DNA from 2 places in the Nocardiopsis sp. NPDC007018 genome. Region 1 is predicted to be linked to the other one. Evidence: predicted binding sites of a transcription regulator. Region 1 holds the regulator's gene; the other holds the start of a gene.
The links. The regulator HrcA, encoded in region 1, represses chaperone genes, less so after heat shock. The targets are predictions, from matches to a motif close to TTGGCACTCTCNNNNNGAGAGTGCCAA.

Region 1 (6,015 bases):
GTTGCGCCGTCTGGGGCGGCTGGGGTGCCTGGGGTGAGGCGCCGGTGTGCGTGGCCCATTCCTGCCGCTGCCCGGCGGTGTGCCCCCATCCGGTCCGGGCCCCGGACTGACCGTACGCCGCTGGCCGCTGGCCACCGGTCGGCTGGTTCCAGGCGGGCTGCGCCCCGGTCTGCGGCCCCGGAGCCCGACCCTGGTGCGGCTGTCCCCAGCCCCGCTGCTCACCGCTGACCTGAGGGGCCCGGGGGCCGCCGTGGGCCTGGTCGTACGCCTGGGCCCGCTGTTGGTGGGAGGGCGCTCCCCAGCCGGGGTGCGGCCCGCTCTGGGGGGCCTGGCCGTGCTCCTGGACCTGCCGGTCGGCGTCGGACCCGTCCCGTTCGGCTCGCCCGCCGCTGCGCTCCGACGGGTTCGGGGGCGACTGCGGCCGGCCCTGGGGGTCATCCGGCGACGGATGACTGGACGGGGTCTCGCTCATGCTCTCCCTCGACTCCGCTGTTGGGTGCGCTGGGCGCGGTGCTGACCGGACGGACGGGGTCGGTACCGACGGCCCGCGGGTCCGGACGCGGGCCCGACGGGACCGGGACGCCGGCCCCGAGACCCCATCAGACCACGCGCTCGCGACAATCCTAGTGTTCCGGGGCGTGCGGTCCCGTGACGAAGTCGATGAGCTCTTCCACCCGGCCCAGCAGCGACGGTTCGAGGTCCCCGTAGCCGCGGACCGATCCCAGGATGCGGCGCCAGGCCTCCCCCGTCTCCATCCGCCACCCCAGGGCGTCCACGACGCCCTCCTTCCAGGGCAGCCCCTTCGGGACCTCGGGCCAGGCTCCGATCCCCACCGCGCCCGGGCGCACCGCCTGCCACACGTCCACGTAGGGGTGGCCGACGACGAGGACGTCCCCGCCCCGCACGCGCTCGGCGATCCGGCTCTCCTTGGACCCCGGCACCAGGTGGTCCACCAGCACCCCCAGCCGCCGTCCCGGACCCGGGGCGAACTCCGCCACCACGGCGGGGAGGTCGTCGACCCCCTCCAGGAACTCCACGGCCACGCCCTCCACCCGAAGGTCGTGCCCCCACACCTTCTCCACCAGCTCGGCGTCGTGGGCGCCCTCCACGTAGATCCGGCTCTCCCGGGCCGTGCGGGCCCGCGCGCCGGTCACCGCGATCGACCCCGAGGCGCTGCGCAACGGACCCCGCGGAGCCGCCGCCGGGCGCACCAGCGTCACCGGCTCGCCGTCCACCAGGAAGGCGGCCGGGCCCAGCTCGAACACCCTGCGGCGCCCGCCCCGGTCCTCCAGGGTCACCGCGACCTTGTCCCAGGACACCACGGCCCCGCAGAAGGTCTCGTCGGCGTCCTCCACGACCAGGTCACGGGTGAGGGGTATCTCGCGCACCGCACCCTTCTTCGGTCGCCGCCAGTCTCCCGCCAGAACGTCGCGGCCGTAACGGCCGGTTCCCTTGGTAACCACGGTGGTGCAGTCTACTGGTGCGGGGCCCGCGACACCCGTGGGCGGTGGCGCACGTCGCCGGTCCGCGGGGAAGAAGCGCCCCCCGTCACGGTGTTACTGCGAGCGGGTAGCCGGGAGGGTTTGCGCCCGGGCATAGAATTAGCACTGAGAACCTTGGAGTGCCAGGAGGTGGCGAGTTGCTGGATGAGCGCAAGCTCGCGGTCCTGCGTGCGGTCGTCGAGGACTTCGTCAACACCAACGAACCCGTGGGTTCGCGGGCGCTGGCGGACCGCCACCCCCTCGGTGTCTCCCCGGCGACCATCCGCAACGACATGGTCGCGCTGGAGGAGGACGGCTACATCACCCAACCCCACACCAGTGCGGGACGGGTGCCCACCGACAAGGGCTACCGGCTCTTCGTCGACCGGCTCTCCTCCGTCAAGCCCCTCTCGGCGGCCGAGCGCAGGGCCATCGAGTCCTTCCTCGGCGGCGCCGTGGATCTCGACGAGATCGTCGCCCGCACGGTCCGGCTGCTCGCGCAGCTCACCCGTCAGGTGGCGATCGTCCAGTACCCGTCGCTGACCCGCTCGTCGGTCCAGCACGTGGAGCTGGTGCCGCTCGGCGGCCAGCGCATCATGATGGTCGTCATCACCAACACCGGCCGGGTCGAACAGCGTGTCATCGACGTGCTGGGCTCGGTCACCGAACACGTGGTCGACGACCTGCGCGCCATGCTCAACCGCGCCATCGCGGGCAAGCACCTCGGCGACGTGCCGGACGCGGTGGAGGACCTGCCCGCCCAGGTCGCGCCGGAGGACCGGCCGGTCGCGGTCGCGGTCCTCACCGTCCTGCTGGAGAGCCTCGTGGAACGTCACGAGGAGAAGATCGTCCTGGCGGGCACCGCCAACCTCGCGGCCGTCGACTTCGCGGCCAGCCTGCGCGAGGTGCTGGAGGCGTTGGAGGAGAACATGGTCCTCATCCGACTGCTCGGCGAGGCCAAGGACCCCTCCATGCTCACGGTGCGCATCGGCGCGGAGAACTTCCACGAGGGTCTTCGGTCCACTTCCATCGTGTCGGCCGACTACGGTGTGGGAAACCAGTCGCTGGCCAAGATCGGAGTGGTGGGACCCACCCGTATGGACTACCCAGGGACCATGGGCGCCGTCCGTGCGGTGGCCCGGTATGTCGGACAGATTTTGGCAGGACAGTAACTCAGTGGCCAGAGACTATTACCAGGTTCTCGGGGTGCGTCGCGACGCGTCCAAGGACGAGATCAAGAAGGCGTACCGGCGGCTCGCGCGCGAGCTCCACCCGGACATCAACCCGGACCCCGCCACCCAGGAACGCTTCAAGGAAGTGACCCAGGCCTACGAGGTCCTCTCCGACGAGAACAAGCGTCGGATGTTCGACATGGGCCAGGACCCCTTCGCCCCGGGCGGAGGCGGTGCCGGAGGGTTCGGGCAGGCGGGCGGGTTCGCCTTCGACGACCTCATCGGCGCGTTCTTCGGCGGCGGGCACCCCGGCGCGCGCGGCCCCCGGGAACGGGTCCGTCGCGGGCGCAGCATCAAGCTCCGCATCGAGCTCGACCTCGTCGAGACCGCCTTCGGCGTCAGCCGGGAGATCACCTTCCCGACCGCCATCCTGTGCGAGACCTGCCAGGGCGAGGGCACCGCGGCCGGTTCGCACCGGACCACCTGCGACATGTGCCACGGCCAGGGCGAGGTCTCCCAGGTCACCCGCTCCTTCCTCGGCCAGGTCATGACCTCGCGGCCCTGCCCGCAGTGCTCCGGCCAGGGGTCGGTCATCACCAACCCCTGCGGCGACTGCGCGGGCGAGGGCCGGGTCCGGGAGAAGGTCACCCGCACCGTGAAGATCCCCGCCGGCGTCGACGACGGCACCCGCATCCAGCTCGCGGGCGAGGGCGAGGTCGGCCCCAACGGCGGACCGCGCGGCGACATCATCCTGGAGATCGTCCAGAAGCCGCACCCGACCTTCGAGCGGCGCGGCGACGACCTGCACTGCACCATCACCGTCCCCATGACGGCGGCGGCGCTCGGTGCCTCGTGCGCGTTCGACACCCTCGACGGCACGGAGAACATCGACCTGCGTCCGGGCACCAACTCCGGCCACGTCATCACCCTGCCGGGCAAGGGCGTCACCCACCTCGACGGCGGCGGCCGGGGCGACCTGCGCATCCGCGTGGACGTGGAGACCCCGGGCAAGCTGGACGAGGAGCAGGAGGCCCTGCTGCGCAAGTTCGCCGAGCTGCGCGGGGAGGACCAGAACCCGGGCCGCTTCAGCCCCGGCCACGGCGGGTTCTTCTCCAAGATCCGCGACGCCTTCGGAGCCAAGTGACCCCGCCGGTGTTCCTGGCCGGGACGGACGCCCTCGCGGGCGACCGAGTCCGGCTGGAGGGCGCGGAGGGCCGCCATGCCGTGGCGGTCCGACGCGTCCGCGAGGGCGAGACCGTCGACCTCTCCGACGGTCTCGGCCTGCGCGTGCGATGCGAGGTCGACGAGGTGGTCGGTAGGGACACCCTGGTGTGCCGGGTGGTGGAGCGCCGGAGCGAACCCGCGCCCAGCCCCCGGATCACCGTGGTCCAGGCCCTGCCCAAGCGCGACCGCGGCGAACTCGCGGTCGAGATGATGACCGAGGCCGGGGTGGACGCCGTCGTCCCCTGGTCGGCCGAACGCTGCGTCACGCAGTGGAAGGGCGACCGGGGCGCCAAGGCGCTCGCCAAGTGGCGGGCCAGCGCGCGCGAGGCCGCCAAGCAGGCCCGCCGGTCCCGCACACCCGAGGTCACCGAGCCCCTCGACCGCCGGGCGGTGTGCGCCCTGCTCGCCGAGGCGGACCTCGCGGTGGTTCTGCACGAGGAGGGCGCGCTCCGGCTGTCGTCACTGCCGCTGCCGACGGAACCGCGCGGTGCGGGGATCGTCCTGGTGGTCGGCCCGGAGGGCGGGATCTCCGAGGCCGAGCTGGCCGCCTTCGACGACGCCGGGGCTGTTCGGGCCCTGCTGGGCCCCTCGGTCCTGCGCACCTCCACCGCCGGGGTCGCGGCGCTCTCGGTCCTCCAGGCCCGAACCGGGCGTTGGTGACACCGGCGCCCGGAGCACCGCACGGCCGGTGAGCCGGCGGGGACCGGACACGGTGAAGGGCCCGTGGGATCTGGCGGATTCAACGGGTCCTCGCAACACCTCGTTGATTTAGACGAGTGTAGGCAGACGCTCGGCTGGAGTTTTCCAGCCGAGCGTCTTGCGTGGCCGACCGTTCAGCTTCTGAGCCACATGCTCCAGATCCAGCGGGCCGTGCACCGACAGATCCGTTCCCTTGGGAAAGTACTGCCGCAGCAGCCCGTTGGTGTTCTCGTTCGACCCGCGCTGCCAGGGCGAAGCCGGGTCGCAGAAGAACACCGGCACCCCCGTAGCCACCGAGAACGCCCTGTGCCCAGCCATCTCGCTGCCCTGATCCCAGGTCAAAGACCCACGCAGATGCTCGGGCAGCGCGGTGATCAGCTCGCTCAGAACCCCTCCGACCGCCTCGGCGGTGTGCTCGCCGGGCAGGTGGCCGAGCATCACGTACCGGGTGGAGCGCTCGACCAGGGTGATGATCGCGGACTTGTTACCCGCCCCGAGGATGAGATCGCCTTCCCAGTGCCCGGGAACGGCACGGTCCTCGACCTCGGCGGGACGCTCGCTGATCATCACCATCTCATCGACGAACCGGCTCTGACGCTGTTCTGGTGAGCGGCGGGGCTTGCGTCGGATACGGCCGGTGCGCAAAGCGGCGGCGACCTCGCGCTTGAGCCCGCCGCGGGCCTGGACGTAGAGCGCTTGGTAGATGGTCTCGTGGCTCACACGCATCTCCTGCTCATCGGGGTGGTCCTGGCCGATCCGGTTACTGATCTGCTCGGGAGACCATTGTTCCTCCAACCCCTGGGCGACATAGTCCCGCAAAGGGCCGGGGCAGGCGAGTTTGGCGCCTTTGGGACGCGCCCGCCGGGCGACCGCCCGACGCTGGGCCGCGTAGGCGCCGTAGGCGCCGTAGGAGCCATCGGTGTCGCGGTGATGGTCCAGCTCACGCTTGATCGTGGAGGCCGCCCGGCCCAGGTCACGGCCGATCGCTCGCAGGCTCCACCCCGCCCGGTCAAGGTCCGCGATCCGTTCCCGGTCCGTGAGGGTCAAAAACCGCGGATGCACCTGTTGTTCGAGCGTGTCCAGTGTTGTTGGAGGACTGGTCATGGACTCCATCGTGGTCTGTCCGGTGGAGTAGTTGACCCGCCGCCCATCAGGGTAGAAGCGGGAGTTGCGGGACTTGCGGACCCCGTGGTCCCAGTCTCGGGCGGTGCGTTCGTTGATCCCGACCCGTCGGGCGGCCTCGCGGCGGGGCACAGCGCTCTGACGCAGGCGGTCGTACTTTTGGCGGGCTGGGTGAGGGCGTTGCGGGGGTTGGGAGCGCAGCCCGGCCTTGCGTGCCCACCCGAACGCGGTGTTGCGGTTGATGTCCAGCTTTCGGGCTACCTCGGTGACGCTACCGATCTCGGTCATCAGTTCCAGGAACCGTTCCCGCAGCCGGG
Region 2 (6,015 bases), on a different contig from region 1:
GGATCGTGGACCCGCTCCTGCGCGACACGGCGCGGCCCGAGCCCTATCCCCGGGGCTCCTACGGGCCGGAGTCGGCGCGGGTCCTTCCCGGTGACCGGGGCTGGCATCCGCTGGCCGACGCGATCCGGCCCCAGGGCGCGGCCGGGGAGTGACCCGGGACGAGCGAAACCGGGCGGCCCCGGTGGGGCCGCCCGGTCGTCGCGGGCGAGGTCGCGTATCGACCTCAGGCGCCTACGGGCTCGCGCCCGGTGTCACGGACCTGCTAGAAGTCCATGCCGCCCATGCCACCGGTCGGGTCGCCGGCGGGAGCCGCGGCCTTCTCCGGCTTGTCGGCGATGACGGCCTCGGTGGTCAGGAACAGACCAGCGATGGACGACGCGTTCTGCAGGGCGGAACGGGTGACCTTGGTCGGGTCGATGACGCCGTCCTTGAACAGGTCGGTGTACTCGCCGCTGGCGGCGTTCAGGCCGAACCCGGGCTCCAGGTTCTTGACCTTGTCCGCCACGACGCCGCCTTCGAGACCGGCGTTGACCGCGATCTGCTTGAGCGGCTCGGCGATGGCGCGCCGCACGATGTCGGCGCCGATGGCCTCGTCACCGTCGAGGTCCAGCTTCTCGAACGCGGGGACGCTGGCCTGGAGCAGCGCGACGCCGCCACCGGGCAGGATGCCCTCCTCGACCGCGGCCTTGGCGTTGCGAACGGCGTCCTCGATGCGGTGCTTGCGCTCCTTGAGCTCCACCTCGGTGGCGGCACCGGCCTTGATGACGGCCACGCCGCCGGCCAGGCGCGCGAGACGCTCCTGGAGCTTCTCGCGGTCGTAGTCGGAGTCGGTGCGCTCGATCTCGTTGCGGATCTCGTTCACGCGACCGGCGATGGCGGTGGCGTCACCGGCACCGTCGACGATGGTGGTCTCGTCCTTGGTGACGACGATCTTGCGGGCGCGGCCGAGCAGGTCGAGCTCGGTGTTCTCGAGCTTGAGGCCGACCTCCTCGGTGATGACCTGACCGCCGGTCAGCACGGCGATGTCGCCGAGCTGGGCCTTGCGGCGGTCACCGAAGCCCGGGGCCTTGACGGCGACGGACTTGAAGGTGCCGCGGATCTTGTTGACCACGAGGGTCTGGAGGGCGCCGTCGGCGACGTCCTCGGCGATGACCATCAGCGGACGGCCGGACTGGAGGACCTTCTCGACAACGGGCAGGAACTCGTTGTTGTTGGAGATCTTCGAGTTGACGATGAGGATGTAGGGGTCCTCGAGGACCGTCTCCATGCGCTCGAGGTCGGTAGCGAAGTAGGGCGAGATGTAGCCCTTGTCGAAGCGCATGCCCTCGGCGAGCTCCAGCTCGAGCCCGAAGGTCTGCCCCTCCTCGACGGTGATGACGCCTTCCTTGCCGACCTTGTCCATCGCCTCGGCGATGGTCTCGCCGATCTGGGTGTCACCAGCGGAGATGGAGGCGGTGGAGGCGATCTGCTCCTTGGTCTCGACGTCCTTCGAGAGGTTGCCGAGCTCCTCGTTGATGCGGGCCACGGCGGCCTCGATGCCGCGCTTGAGGCCGATCGGGTTGGCGCCGGCGGCGACGTTGCGCAGACCCTCGCGCACGAGCGCCTGGGCCAGGACGGTGGCGGTGGTCGTACCGTCACCGGCGACGTCGTCCGTCTTCTTGGCGACCTCCTTGACCAGCTCGGCCCCGATCTTCTCCCACGGGTCCTCGAGCTCGATCTCCTTGGCGATGGAGACACCGTCGTTGGTGATCGTGGGGGCGCCCCACTTCTTCTCCAGGACGACGTTGCGACCCTTCGGGCCGAGCGTGACCTTGACGGCGTCCGCGAGCTGGTTCATGCCGCGCTCGAGGCCGCGACGGGCCTCCTCGTCGAACGCGATCAGTTTGGCTGCCATTGAGTTCTGTCCTCCCGTAACCGGGCTGATACGCGATGGGACGAGGCGTGCGCCCGCGACGGACGACCGCTTCCGCTCCGGCAACCCTGCTGCCGGAGGTCCGCGATCTCGCAGCCTCGATCCGGTTAGCACTCGGTGAAGGTGAGTGCTAACCACTCCCTTTTTTAGCACTCGACCCTGGAGAGTGCAAACGATGTGGTCACGATTTCGACGATCGGAGAAACCACACTGACCAGGCGAAACATCCCCCGACGTGCGGGTTTGAGCGCTCGGCGAACAGAGGACGGACCCCCGGAGGAACCGGTGGCCGGGCGGTCACCGGCCCGGTGACCAGGGGTCCGCCCGTTCAGCCGTTGAGGCGGCGCATCGAGCGTGCGCCCACGGCCAACGCTACGCACGCCAGTCCGAGCGCCATCGCCCAACCGAGCAGGACCGTGCCGTCCCACGGACCGCCGTCGAAGAGCACCCGGGCGGCGTCCACCACATGCGCCACCGGGTTGAACCGCGACAGCGTGTACAGCCACCCCGGGGCCAGCTCCATCGGCAGGAGCAGACCCGAGAGGAGCATGAGGGGCACCATCACGGTCTGGACGATCGGGGCGAACACGTAGGTGTGCTTGGCGACCATCGCGGCCAGGTACGACAGTGTGGCCAGCCCGATCCCCAGCACGGCGAGCAGGGCGAATCCCGCGAGTGCGCCGGGCACGGTGGTTCGGAATCCGAACGGCAGCACCAGCACGAGGATGAGCGCCATCTGGACCAGCATGGTCGCGAGATCGCCCAGGACCCGGCCGAGCAGGAGCGCCACCCGGCTGACCGGGGTGACCAGCATCCGCTCGAATTCACCCGAGGACAGCTCCGGCAACAGGCCGAACCCGGCGAACCCGGCGGTGAAGAGGGCCAGCATCACCAACAGGCCGGGCACGAACCACTGCCACGGGTTCTCGCCCTCGGCCCCCGCCAACCCGGTGAGCAGTGGCGCGAACAGCACCAGGTACAGCAGTGGCTGGAGCATTCCGAAGACGATCATGAACGGCCGCCCCAGGACGGGTCGCGCCTGGCGCGCGAGGACGGTCCCGGTGTCGCGCAGCACCCCCGCGAATCCTCCGGCCGCCCGTGTCGGCGCATCGGGCACGGTCGCGGTCCGGTCGACGGCGGTCACTGGTCCTCCTCGCGCAGACTGCGGCCGGTCAGGGTCAGGAACACGTCGTCCAGGGTGGGCCGCTGCACCTGGACGGCACGCACGTCGAGGCCCGCGGCGTCGAGGGCGCGCAGCAGTTCGGGGAGCACCGCGTCTCCGTGTTCCACCCTGAACCGCACCTCGTGCTGGGCCCCGGGTCCGTCATGGACCCCGGCGTCGCCGTTCGGGGCGATCCGCTCGGCCACGCCCACGGCCGCGCGGGCCTGGTCCTCGTCGGCGAGGGCGAGCCCGACCAGGTCGCCGGAGACGCGCCCCTTGAGTTCCTCCGGCGTGCCGTCGGCGATCACGCGGCCGTGGTCGATGACCAGGACCCGTTCTGCCGCGGAGTCGGCCTCGTCCAGGTAGTGGGTGGTGAGCACGATCGTCGTGCCGAACTCCGCGCGCAGCCGTGCGACGTGTTCCCACAGGTTGGCCCGGCTGTGGGGGTCCAGACCCGCGGAGGGTTCGTCCAGGAAGAGCAGATCTGGGTGGTGGACCAGGCCCATGGCGATGTCGAGTCGGCGCCGTTGACCGCCGGAGAGGTTGGCGACCTCGCGCTCGGCGGCGGGGGTGAGGTCGAGCATCTCCAGCAGGGCGTCCGATCGACGTCCCGCGGCGCGGCGGTCCAGGCCGTACAGGAGGCCCTGGGTGCGGAGGTCGTCGCGGACCCGCTGGTCCTCCCCGGCGCCGTGGCCCTGCCCGACGAACCCGATCCGGCGGCGCACCTCGGCGGGTTCGGCGCGCACGTCGCGCCCGGCGACGGTGGCGCTCCCGGACGTGGGTTCGAGAAGCGTGGTGAGCATGCGCAGGGTGGTGGATTTACCCGCGCCGTTGGGTCCGAGGAGCGCGACGGCCTCGCCCTCGGCCACCTCGATGTCGACGCCGCGCACGGCTTCGACGGTCTCCTTGCCGATCCGGAAGTGCCGGGTCAGCTCCTGTGTGCGGATCATCGATCCCTCCGTATTAAAACTTGAATACGGGGACATGATGCACCACCCCGAAGGGATGTTCAAGTTTGAATACATGGGCGTGGGTCCCAGAAGGGGACCCGGTGCGGGGCAGCGCCGCAGCGGGCAGGGGTCTCGGGCAGCTCAGACCGGGAGCGGTCCCAGCCGCCGGGGACCGTCGTCGGGTCCGTCGTCGGCCATGACGTACCTCCCCGCCTCAAGGGAGGAGATCAGCTGCCGGGTCCATGCCGTGCCCGAGTCGAGCGAGTACGACCAGAACCGGAACAGCTCGCGCACGTGTGGGGGCTTGCCCCACTCGGAGTCGGGCAGGTCCATCGACGCGCGCAGCTCGGCCTCGTCCTCCTCCAACCGTGCCAACCTCTGCCGCAACAGGCCGATCGCCTCAGCGCGGGTCAGCGCGATCATCAGGGTGACACCGGCGCACAGCAGGGCCTCGTCCTCGGTCGAACTCAGCGCCTTGCGCAGGAGCCGGTGGAACTCGGCCTCACCGTCCTCGGTGACCTCGTAGGAGGTCCGGCCGGACGCCTCCCCCTCGGCCACGAACTCACGGAGCTTGCCCTGTTCGGAGAGTTTGCGCAGAGCGTGGTAGAGGGACCCCCACTTCACGTTGGCCCACTCCTCGACACCCCACCCCATGAGTTCACGGCCCACCCGGTACCCGTGCGCCCGCCCGTGAATGCGCACCACACCGAGCACCAACAACCGCGTCGCCGACATCGCCACCCTCATCCCCGGAAGAGTCCTCCTCCCAGGTTACGAGGGGACGGGCACACGGACGGGGCGGGCGCCCTCCGGCGCCCGCCCCGTCCGTGTGGTGCCTCGGGGTCAGCAGCCCCCGGCGACGGCCGGGATGATCGAGATCTGCTGGCCGTCCCGGACCTCGGTCTGGAGGCCCTGGTCGAAGCGGACGTCCTCGTCACCGACGTAGACGTTGACGAAGCGGCGGACCTTGCCGTTGTCGTCGAGCACGCGGGCGCGGATGCCCGGGTGGTTGGCCTCCAGGTCGTCGAGGACCTCGGCCAGGGTGCCGCCCTCGGCGGTCACCTCCGACACGTCGTTGGTGTAGGTGCGCAGGATGGTTGGCACGCGGACGCTGACGCTCATGGTGTTCGTACTCCTGGGACGTGGGTGCTGCGCGGGGTGGTGGGTGCGGGCGCGAGCCCGGGGATCAGGCCAGGCCCTCGGCCTTGAAGGCCTCCAGGGACGGCTTGATCGTGGCGGTGACGCCCGAGTCGACGGCGTTGAGGGTCTTGAGCCCGTCACCCGTGTTGACGATGACCGTCTCCGCCTCGGGGTCGAGCGTGCCCTCGCGCACCAGCTTGCGCAGGACTCCGGTGGTCACGCCGCCTGCGGTCTCCGCGAAGATGCCCTCCGTGCGGGCCAGCAGCTTGATGGCGTCGACGATCTCGTCGTCGCCGACGTGCTCGATCGAACCGCCGGTGCGGGTGGCGATGTCCAGCACGTACGGGCCGTCGGCGGGGTTGCCGATCGCCAGCGACTTGGCGATCGTGTCCGGCTTGACCGGCTGGATGACGTCGTGCCCCTCGGCCCACGCGCGGGCGACCGGCGAGCAACCGGTGGCCTGCGCCCCGAACACCTTGTACGGGCGGTCCTCGACCAGGCCGACCCGGATCAGCTCCTGGAAGCCCTTGTCGATCTTGGTGAGCTGGGAGCCGGACGCGATCGGGATGACGATCTGCTCGGGCAGGCGCCAGCCGAGCTGCTCGGCGATCTCGTAGGCCAGCGTCTTGGAGCCCTCGGCGTAGTAGGGCCGCAGGTTGACGTTGGTGAAGCCCCAGCTCTCCCCGGCCTCGTCGCCGATGAGCTCGGAGCAGAAGCGGTTGACGTCGTCGTAGTTGCCGTCGATGGCCACGACCTTCCCGCCGTACACGGCGGCCATCACGACCTTGCCCTCCTCCAGACCGGCGGGGATGAACACGCACGAGTCGAACCCGGCGCGCGCGGCGGCGGCG

Region 2: groL (chaperonin GroEL) is a predicted target of HrcA. The motif match lies at 2,059-2,085, and genes of this name have one in related genera.

What each region holds. Positions count from the first base shown of each region.
Region 1 is NZ_JBEYHA010000035.1:6,647-12,661, forward strand. Features, by position in the region: gene ABZ635_RS18565 (DUF3097 domain-containing protein) at 624-1,463, opposite strand; gene hrcA (heat-inducible transcriptional repressor HrcA) at 1,640-2,653, shown strand; gene dnaJ (molecular chaperone DnaJ) at 2,658-3,797, shown strand; gene ABZ635_RS18580 (16S rRNA (uracil(1498)-N(3))-methyltransferase) at 3,794-4,537, shown strand; gene ABZ635_RS18585 (IS30 family transposase) at 4,646-5,830, opposite strand.
Region 2 is NZ_JBEYHA010000001.1:202,065-208,079, reverse strand. Features, by position in the region: partial or broken gene ABZ635_RS01030 (glucose-6-phosphate dehydrogenase) at 1-152, shown strand, start outside; gene groL (chaperonin GroEL) at 263-1,894, opposite strand; gene ABZ635_RS01020 (ABC transporter permease) at 2,241-3,056, opposite strand; gene ABZ635_RS01015 (ATP-binding cassette domain-containing protein) at 3,053-4,024, opposite strand; gene ABZ635_RS01010 (PadR family transcriptional regulator) at 4,166-4,759, opposite strand; gene ABZ635_RS01005 (ubiquitin-like small modifier protein 1) at 4,868-5,146, opposite strand; gene thrC (threonine synthase) at 5,211-6,015, opposite strand, start outside.